2 regions of the Amycolatopsis sp. NPDC006125 genome follow, and region 2 is predicted to be linked to the other one. Evidence: riboswitches for the same ligand, from Rfam matches in the RefSeq annotation. Region 2 holds a riboswitch; the other holds the start of a gene.
What was found. Region 2 has a riboswitch for S-adenosylhomocysteine ahead of ABZ193_RS33805 (MOSC domain-containing protein). Riboswitches for the same ligand answer to the same signal wherever they lie in the genome.

Region 1 (4,361 bases), on a different contig from region 2:
CGATGTTCTTGCCGATGTCGTGCACATCGCCCTTCACGGTGGCCAGCACGATCTTGCCCTGGCCGCGCTCGGTGCTCACCTGCCCGGACCGGCGCAGCTCCTCCTTCTCGGCCTCCATGAACGGCTCGAGGTAGGCCACCGACCGCTTCATCACGCGCGCGCTCTTGACCACCTGCGGCAGGAACATCTTGCCCGAGCCGAACAGGTCGCCGACGGTCTTCATGCCGTCCATCAGCGGGCCCTCGATGACCTCCAGCGGCCGCGCGAAGTTCTGCCGCGCCTCCTCGGTGTCGTCCTCGATGTAGTCGACGATGCCGTGCACCAGCGCGTGCCGCAGCCGCTCGGCCACCGGCGCCTCGCGCCACGACAGGTCCACCACCCGCTTGCGGCCCTGGCCGCGGACCGTCTCGGCGAACTCGACCAGCCGGTCGGTGGCGTCCTCGCGGCGGTCGAACAGCACGTCCTCGACCAGTTCCAGCAGGTCGGCGGGGATGTCCTCGTAGACGGTGAGCTGGCCGGCGTTGACGATGCCCATGTCCAGCCCGGCGCGCACCGCGTGGAACAGGAACGCCGAGTGCATCGCCTCGCGCACGACGTCGTTGCCGCGGAAGGAGAACGACAGGTTCGAGATGCCGCCGCTGGTGCGCGCGCCCGGGCAGCGCTGCTTGATCAGCGGCAGCGCCTCGATGAACGCCTTGGCGTAGCCGTTGTGCTCGGCGATGCCGGTCGCGACGGCCAGCACGTTGGGGTCGAACACGATGTCCTCGGGCGGGAACCCGGCCTCGCGCGTGAGCAGGTCGTAGGCGCGGGCGCAGATCTCCACCTTGCGCTCGGTGGTGTCGGCCTGGCCCTTCTCGTCGAAGGCCATCACGACGACACCGGCGCCGTAGTCGCGGATGCGGCGGGCCTGGCGCAGGAACTGCTCCTCGCCCTCCTTGAGGCTGATCGAGTTGACCACGCCCTTGCCCTGCACGCACTTGAGCCCGGCCTCCAGCACGCTCCACCGCGAGCTGTCGACCATGATCGGGATGCGGGCCACCTCCGGTTCGGTGGCGATCAGGTTGAGGAACGTCGTCATCGCGTGCTCGGAGTCGAGCAGGTCGGCGTCCATGTTGACGTCGAGCAGGTTGGCGCCGCCGCGGACCTGGTCCAGCGCGACGTCGACGGCGGCCTGGTAGTCGCCGGACTCGATCAGCCGCCGGAACTTGGCCGAGCCGGTGACGTTGGTGCGCTCGCCGATCATCACGAACCCGGTGTCGGCGCCGATCTCGAACGGCTCCAGCCCGCTGAACCGGGTGCTGGTGCGCGGCGGCGGCACCTCGCGCGGGGCCGCGCCGGACACCGCCTGGGCGATCTTGGCGATGTGCTCGGGGCCGGTGCCGCAGCAGCCGCCGACGATGTTGACCATGCCGCTGCCGGCGAACTCGCCCAGCATGCGGGCGGTCTCGTCCGGAGTCTGGTCGTAGCCGCCGAAGGCGTTGGGCAGGCCGGCGTTGGGGTGGCAGGCGACGTAGGTGCCCGCCAGGCGGGACAGCTGCTCGACGTGCGGGCGCATTTCCTCGGCGCCCAGCGAGCAGTTCACGCCCACGACCAGCGGGTGGGCGTGCTCGATCGCGCTCCAGAACGCCTCGACGGTCTGGCCGGACAGGGTGCGGCCGGACAGGTCGACGATCGTCACCGAGATCCACAGCGGCAGGTGCGGGGCGACGTCGCGGGCCGCGGCGATGGCGGCCTTCGCGTTGAGGGTGTCGAAGATCGTCTCGATGAGCAGCAGGTCGACGCCGCCCTCGGCCAGTGCGGCGATCTGCTCGGCGTAGGCGCCGCGGACCTCGTCGAAGGTGACCGCGCGGTAGGCGGGCTCGTCGACCTTCGGGGAGAGGGACAGGGTGACGTTCAGCGGCCCGATGGAGCCGGCCACGAACCTGCCGCCTGCTTCGTCGGCGGCCTGGCGGGCCAGCTGGGCGCCGCGCACGTTCATCTCGCGGACGAGGTGCTGCAGGCCGTAGTCGGCCTGGCCGATGCTCGTCGCGGTGAACGTGTTGGTCGTGGTGATGTCCGCGCCCGCGGCGAGGTACTGCCGGTGCACGTCGAGGATCAGGTCGGGGCGCGTGAGGTTGAGCAGGTCCGGGTCGCCGGTGACGTCCTGAGGGTGGTCGCCGATCACGTCGCCGCGGTAGTCGGCCGGGGTGAGGCCCGCGCCCTGCAGCATCGTGCCCCAGGCGCCGTCGAGGACGGCCACCCGGTCGCTCAGGATCTCCCGCAGAGCCTTCGTCGTGTCCACCGGCGCCCTCCCAACTGTCGGGAGGCGCCCTTGTTGCGGTTCACGGGGGCCGAGCGTGGCGGACCTGGGTCCGTTGCAGCGCCTCTCGGCCTGGCGAACACAGTACTGGACGCCCCTCCGCGGCACCAAAACCGTTCCCGCGATGTGGACCGTCAGCCGAGAGCGAAGCGCGTCAGGTTCGCCGCCACCGGTTCGGCTTCGCCGGTGTTCCGGCGCGCCGCCGCGGTGAGGACGTCCAGGTGCTGGTACCCGGGCGCCAGCACGGTCTCCCCCGTCGCAGGCTCGCCGCGGGGCGCGATCAGGCCGTCGCCGGCGAGGAGGTTGATCGTGGGGTGCGCCGTGATGCCCTCGGGGTGCCGCACGTGGGCGCGGATCTCCGCCGCGCCGGCCTGGCTGATGTCGGTCACCAGCTTCGACGGGAAGTACTGCTCGGTGAAGTCCAGCGGGTGCTCGGCGAGGCTGCGGGCCAGGTCGGCGATCGCGGTGACCTCCTTCGCCGGGGTGGTGAACGGCGCGCCATGGCGGTCGCGCGCCACGGTGGCGTCGATGTCGTCGTAGTCGCGCCACGTGTAATCCGCGGACGGGTCCACCGGCACGGCCAGCGGGTCGACGCCGAGCGCGCCGGTCGTCCCGGCCGGCTCGTGCGGCAGCGGGAAGTCCTTGTCCGCCACCGGACCGCCGCCAAAGAAGCCTGTGCTGGCCTGCAGGAACGCCAGCGGCTGCGAGTTGTCGTCGAGCAGCGCGCCCAGCGCGGTCGCGTTCGTGATGGCGAAGTCCCAGATCGACGGGATCCCGGTCGCGAACGCCACCGCGTCCCGCGAGAACAGCAGCCGGTCGGTGGTCTCCAGGTTCGCGTTCGACGGGAGGTAGGACGCCAGGTCCGACGGCCCGTCCGGGTCGACGTCGGCGGCCAGCCCGGCCACCCCGAGCAGGTTCATCGTCTCCGCGTTGATCAGCACCGGCAGGTTCAGCGCCCGCGGCAGCAGCCCGGACGCCAGCCCGGCGTGCGTCGCGGCGTAGCCGAGGTCGTCGGCGCCGATCGCGTCCGGCAACCCGCTGAGCGAGCCCAGCGACGTGGAGATCGCCGAGTCGAGCGCGAAGTAGCCGGCGCACTGCGTGTGACCGGGTGTGCCGTCGAAGTCCCACGACGCGAAGAACCCGGTGAGCGTCCCGCCCAACGAGTGCCCGCCGCACAGCACCTTCGACGCCCGCACGGCCGGGTCGGGCAGCTCGCGGACCATCAGGTCGTACTGGTCGCGCAGCGTCTGCTCCAGCCCGAGGTGCGCGAGCCAGCCCAGGCGGTCGTTGCCGAGGTAGCCGGCGAACCGCCTGCCGTCGACCTCGGCGCCGCGGTAGTAGTAGTCGACGGCGACGTGCGGGTCGCGGGCCGCGAGCCCGGCCGCGAGCCCGGTGTGGTCCTCCAGGCAGTTCGACCGCCGGTCCAGGGCCCAGAACTCGATGTGCCGCCCTTGCCGCGCGGCGTTCCGCACGGTGTGGCGGGCCAGGTTGTCGAACGCCCCGGCGCCTTCGAGCACCCCGGGCTGGGCGATCAGGATCCGGTCCGCCCGCGCGGCGTCGGCGGGACCGGCGGCATCGCGGTACCGCAGGTAGGACAGCCAGTCGCACGCCTCCGGGTGCGGGCCGGCCGAATCCGGCAGCGGCACCCGCACCCGCACCACCGACTCGGCGACCGTGGTGACCGGCGAGCTCGTCACGACCGGTGCCTCCGTCCGGTCGGCCGCCGCCGCGGCGGTGATTCCCGGCACGGACGAGATGAGCAGCGTCGCGGCCACAACCAGGGGAAATCGCACGAAACGCGAGGCTAGGAGCCCGGCGGCGGGCGCGGCAACGGCCGGCGCGGAACTTGTCACCGCGATGCGGAATCGACGCGTCGTGGTTGGCACCAGGCGGGAACCCCGATCGGCGAACGGGCGAGAAGACCGGATGCGGGTGACGGCGCGGCGGCCCCGGGGTCACCGGGGCGCTCGCCGGGCAGATCGCCCAGCACCGCGGCTGCCGGTCACAGCGCGGAACAAAGAACGGCGGGCCGGCTTCCCCAAGCCGGCCCGCCGTCGGAGAC
Region 2 (4,361 bases):
CGAGCGCCGCGGCGAGGTCCTGTCCGTAGGCGAGCACGTCGAGCGTCCGGGCGTGGCCGAAGCACACCAGCAGCGCGACGACCAGCACCGCGGCGCACACGCCGACCTCGGACCACGACGCGCTGCTGAACGACCCGAGCAGCCAGAACAACACGCCCCGCGTCGTTTCCGCGTCCCCGGCCGTCAGCACGACGAACGAGGTCAGCGCGGAGAACAACTGCATCGCCGCGACCCCGGACAGCACCACGCGCTCGGTGGTGCCGCCCAGCGTCTGGCTGAGCAGCAGCACGAGCCCGAACGACACCACCGCCCCGGCGAACGCCCCAGCGGACAACGACACCACTCCCCCGCCGACCCCGAGCACCACGACCAGCACGGCGCCGGTCGACGCGCCCGAGGACACCCCGAGCACGAACGGGTCGGCCAGCGGGTTGCGCAGCAGCGACTGCATGACCGCCCCGCACACCGCCAGACCCGCGCCGCACACGGCGGCGAGCAGGGCGCGCGGGATCCGCAGGTGCCACACGATCCCGTCGCGGACCGGCGAGAGCACCGGCTCCCCGAGACCGAGGTGGGCCAGGACGGTGGCGTAGACGTCGCCCACGCCGATCCCGGCCGGGCCGATCGTCACCGCGACGGCCACCGACACCACGAGCAGCGCGAGGCCCCCGGCGCACAGCGGCAGGACGCGCGCGGTGCGCGTCACCCGGCGAACCCGAACCCGCGCAGCGCCGCGGCGACCTGCTCGGCGCCGTCCACGGTGCGCAGCGTCGGGTTCATCGCCTGCCCGGACAGCAGCACGTACCGCTTGTTCCGCACCGCGGCCAGGTCGCGGGTCACCGGGTGCGACTCCAGGAACGCGATCTTGGCGGCCGCGTTCTCCGCGGTCTGCGAACGGCGGGTCAGGTCGCCGAGGACGATCACGTCCGGGTCGCGTTCGGCGACCGTCTCCCAGTTGATCTGCGGCCACTCCTCGCGCGTGTCGTCGAAGACGTTGCGGGCGCCGACGGTCGTCGTGATGATGCCGGGCGCGCCGCAGCAACCCGCCAGGTAGGGGGCCTCGGAGTTGGCGAACCAGAACATCAGCCGGGCGTTCGCGCCTGCGCCCGCGACCGCGCGCATCCGTTCCCGCAGGCTGGTGACCAGCTGTTCGCCGCGGTCCTCGACGCCGAAGATCCGCGCGAGGTCGCGGATCTCGGTGTAGACGGCGTCCATGGTCAGCGTCTCGGTGCGCGCGCCGTCACCGCCGCCGCTGGTGTCCTTGGCGCACTCGGTCGGCGACAGGTAGGCGGGCACCCCGAGCTGCTCGAACTGCTCGAGGGTGGCGACGCCGCCCTTGCCGAGGATGGCGCCGAACGAGGCGGCGACGAAGTCCGGCTCGGTGGCGAGCACGGTCTCGAACGACGGGTAGTTCTCGGCGAGCCGGGGCACCTTCGCGTTGTCCGCGGCCAGGTGCGGCAGCACGGGATCGGTCCAGGTGGCGGTGCCCGCCATGCGGTCGGCGAGGCCGAGGGACAGCATGATCTCCGCCGCGCCCTGGTTGAGCGCGACCGCCCGCCGCGGCGGTTCCGGCACGCGGACCTGGTGGCCGCAGTTGTCGACGGCCACGGCGGCGGTGTCTCCGGAGGGGGTGGCGCTCGCGCACCCGGTCAGCGCCAGCACGGCGGCGAGGAGCGGGAAGGTGATCGATCGGCGCACAGCGGCCCCTAGCGTCGAGGGCTCATGCGCGGAGCCCGGTCCGGCGGTCTCCCCCGTGGCGGGGGTGCCAGCAGGTCTTCGGACTCGGGGTCGTCCGGGCGGAACGCCTTCCCGGACCGCGTGGTCCAGTGGCCGTTGTCCCGCCCGTCGCCGCTCACCGCTGCGCGTCAGTTCCGGATTCGCACCGGATTCCCTGGCCCCTCGCGGGGCACGACTGGCGGGCTCACGCTACCACGACGACCTCGTCCCCGACCCCGACCGTGCCGGGTTCCACAGTGGACCCGTAGACGCCGAGGCACACGTCGTGCTCACGCGCGATGCGGCGCAGGACGGCCGGGTCGCGCCGGCCGGTGCGCGGATCGACGTTGACGACGACGCAGCGCCGGTCGCGGCGGTCGACCCGGATGCGGGTGGCGCCGATGCGGAGCGTGCGGCCGATCCAGTCCTCCTCGGGCACGTCGGTGTCGACGAGGAGGTTGGGGCGGAAGCGCAGCGGCTCGGCGCCGGCACTGCGGGTGGTGATCAGGGACAACGGCGCGCTGTCGAAGGTGCCGCGGTCCAGTTTCTGGACGCTCGCGGCGCCGAGCTCCGCCGCGAGCGCGGGATCGGTGACGTCGTGCAGGCGGCCGTCCGGGGTGCGGACCTGGGACTCGCCGACGACCTGGTAGCGGACCAGGTCGTTGCGCCTGCGGATGGTGAGCCAGGGGAAGCCGTTCGCCTCCTGGCCCGGCCGGACGAACGCCCAGCGCCGGTCACCGTCGAGGCCGTGCCAGGAGACGGCGGCCTCGTCCAGCGGTTGCGCGGCCATGGACTTGACCGGGTAGCGGAAGATCGCGGCGAGGTGTCCGACGAGCATCTGCGCCTCCTCGGGTGAGAAGGCGCCCTTGCTGCAGGAGACGGTGCCGAGCGTGGCGGGCCGGGCCCGTCGCAGCGCCCCTCGGCACCGCCCGCGAAGGTAGCACTTCTAGTTCCAGGCCTGCCAGGCCAGCGTGACGGCCAGGCCCATGCCCGCCAGCGCGATCGCGACCCGGAGTGGCGCCGCGGGCAGGCGGCGGACCACCGCGGGCCCCACGAAGGATCCGGCGACCAGACCGAGGCACAGGGCCGCCGCCGCGGGCCAGAGCACCGAGCCGGTGAACGCGAACACCACGGCGGCCACCAGGTTGGCCGCACCGGTGACGATGTTCTTCGCCGCGTTCGTCCTGGCCAGCGGCTGCGCCCAGGCCGCGGACAGCAGCGCCAGCATGATCACCCCGGCCGCCGCGCCGAAGTAGCCGCCGTAGATCGCGACCAGGAACGCGCCCGTGGCGGTGCCCGCGGTCAGCCCGCCGTCACCACGGCCGGCGCGTTCGGCCAGGCGCGGGGAGAACAGCAGGAGAATCGACGCGCCGCCGATCAGGAACGGGACGATGTAGGCGAACGTGCCCTCCGGAGTGAGCAGCAGCAGCGCGCTGCCCGCCGCGCCGCCGACCGCCGTGATCGCGCACAGCCGCAGCAACCGGGCGCGCTGCCCGCGCAACTCGGGACGCGAACCGGCCGCCGAGCCGACCGTGTTGCCCATCAACGCGACGGTGTTGGTCACGTTCGCGGTGACCGGCGGCACACCGATCGCCAGCAGCGCCGGGTAGGACACCAGCGACGCGAGCCCCGCGATCGAACCGGTCAGGCCCGCCCCGACCCCGGCCACCACGAGGAACAGCAGTTGCCACGGGCCGAGGGTGAGCAGCGGTTCAGCGGGCACGTTGCGCCAATTTACCGCAGGAGCAATCGTTTTCCGGCCGTGCGAGACGAACCCCACTCCTCCACTGTGGAATCAGAGTGCGCTGTCCAGAAGGGACTCCGTCACGGCCGGCGCGCGGTGACGAGCCAGGCAGCCGCGCCCAGCAGCACGCCGTCGGGCGTCTCGTGCGGGACGAGGGCCTCGGTCAGCGCGGCGACCGCCCGCTCGACCGTTTCCGCCGGGTACCGCTCGAAGATCGTCCGCAGCATCGCGCCGCGGCGCAGGAAATCGGCCGCCGACGTGGCGTCGGCGCCGAGCCGGACCGGCGCCCGCACGTCGTCCACGGCGATCCCGGTCAGCCCCGCGCCGGTCAGCAGCTCGCGCAGGTAGCCCGGCTGGGCGAACGAGAACGGGCCGGGGCCGGGCGGGACGGCGTCGGCGGTGTCGACGTGCGGGGCGACCGCGTCCAGCGCCAGCACCCGGTGCTCGTTCTCGCGCACGTCCTGCCAGCACAGGAACGCCAGCCGCCCGCCGGGCCGCAGCGCCCGCGCGACGTTGGTGAAGGCGGCGAGCGGGTCGTCGAAGAACATCACGCCGAACCGGCTGAGCGCGAGGTCGAACGAGGCCGCACCGAAGTCGTGGACCTGCACGTCGGTCTGCTCGAACCGCACCCCCTCGAGCCCGGCGGCACGCTCCCGCGCCACGGCGAGCATCGGGCCGGACAGGTCCGCGCCGAGGACGGTCGCGCCCCGCCCGGCCGCGAGCAGCGTGGTGGTGCCGCAGCCGCAGCCGATGTCGAGGACCCGCTCGCCCGGCTCGATGCGGGCGGCGTCGAGGAGGTGCGGGGTCAGGTGCGCGAGCATCGCGTCGTAGTGCTCGGCGTGGTCGGCCCAGTAGCGGCCGGTGTCGCCGTTCCAGTCGCGTGCCTCGTCCTCGTTGGCCA

Region 1: it holds a riboswitch for S-adenosylhomocysteine, as region 2 does, so the genes downstream of both, metH (methionine synthase) here and ABZ193_RS33805 (MOSC domain-containing protein) in region 2, are expected to answer to the same signal.

What each region holds. Positions count from the first base shown of each region.
Region 1 covers NZ_JBEXTZ010000065.1:34,635-38,995, reverse strand. The annotation lists gene metH (methionine synthase) at 1-2,281, opposite strand, end outside; S-adenosyl-L-homocysteine riboswitch at 2,297-2,374, opposite strand; gene ABZ193_RS28450 (hypothetical protein) at 2,434-4,092, opposite strand.
Region 2 covers NZ_JBEXTZ010000091.1:11,349-15,709, forward strand. The annotation lists gene ABZ193_RS33795 (iron chelate uptake ABC transporter family permease subunit) at 1-706, opposite strand, end outside; gene ABZ193_RS33800 (ABC transporter substrate-binding protein) at 703-1,698, opposite strand; cobalamin riboswitch at 1,771-1,893, opposite strand; gene ABZ193_RS33805 (MOSC domain-containing protein) at 1,922-2,554, opposite strand; S-adenosyl-L-homocysteine riboswitch at 2,568-2,643, opposite strand; gene ABZ193_RS33810 (sulfite exporter TauE/SafE family protein) at 2,663-3,439, opposite strand; gene ABZ193_RS33815 (methyltransferase domain-containing protein) at 3,541-4,361, opposite strand, start outside.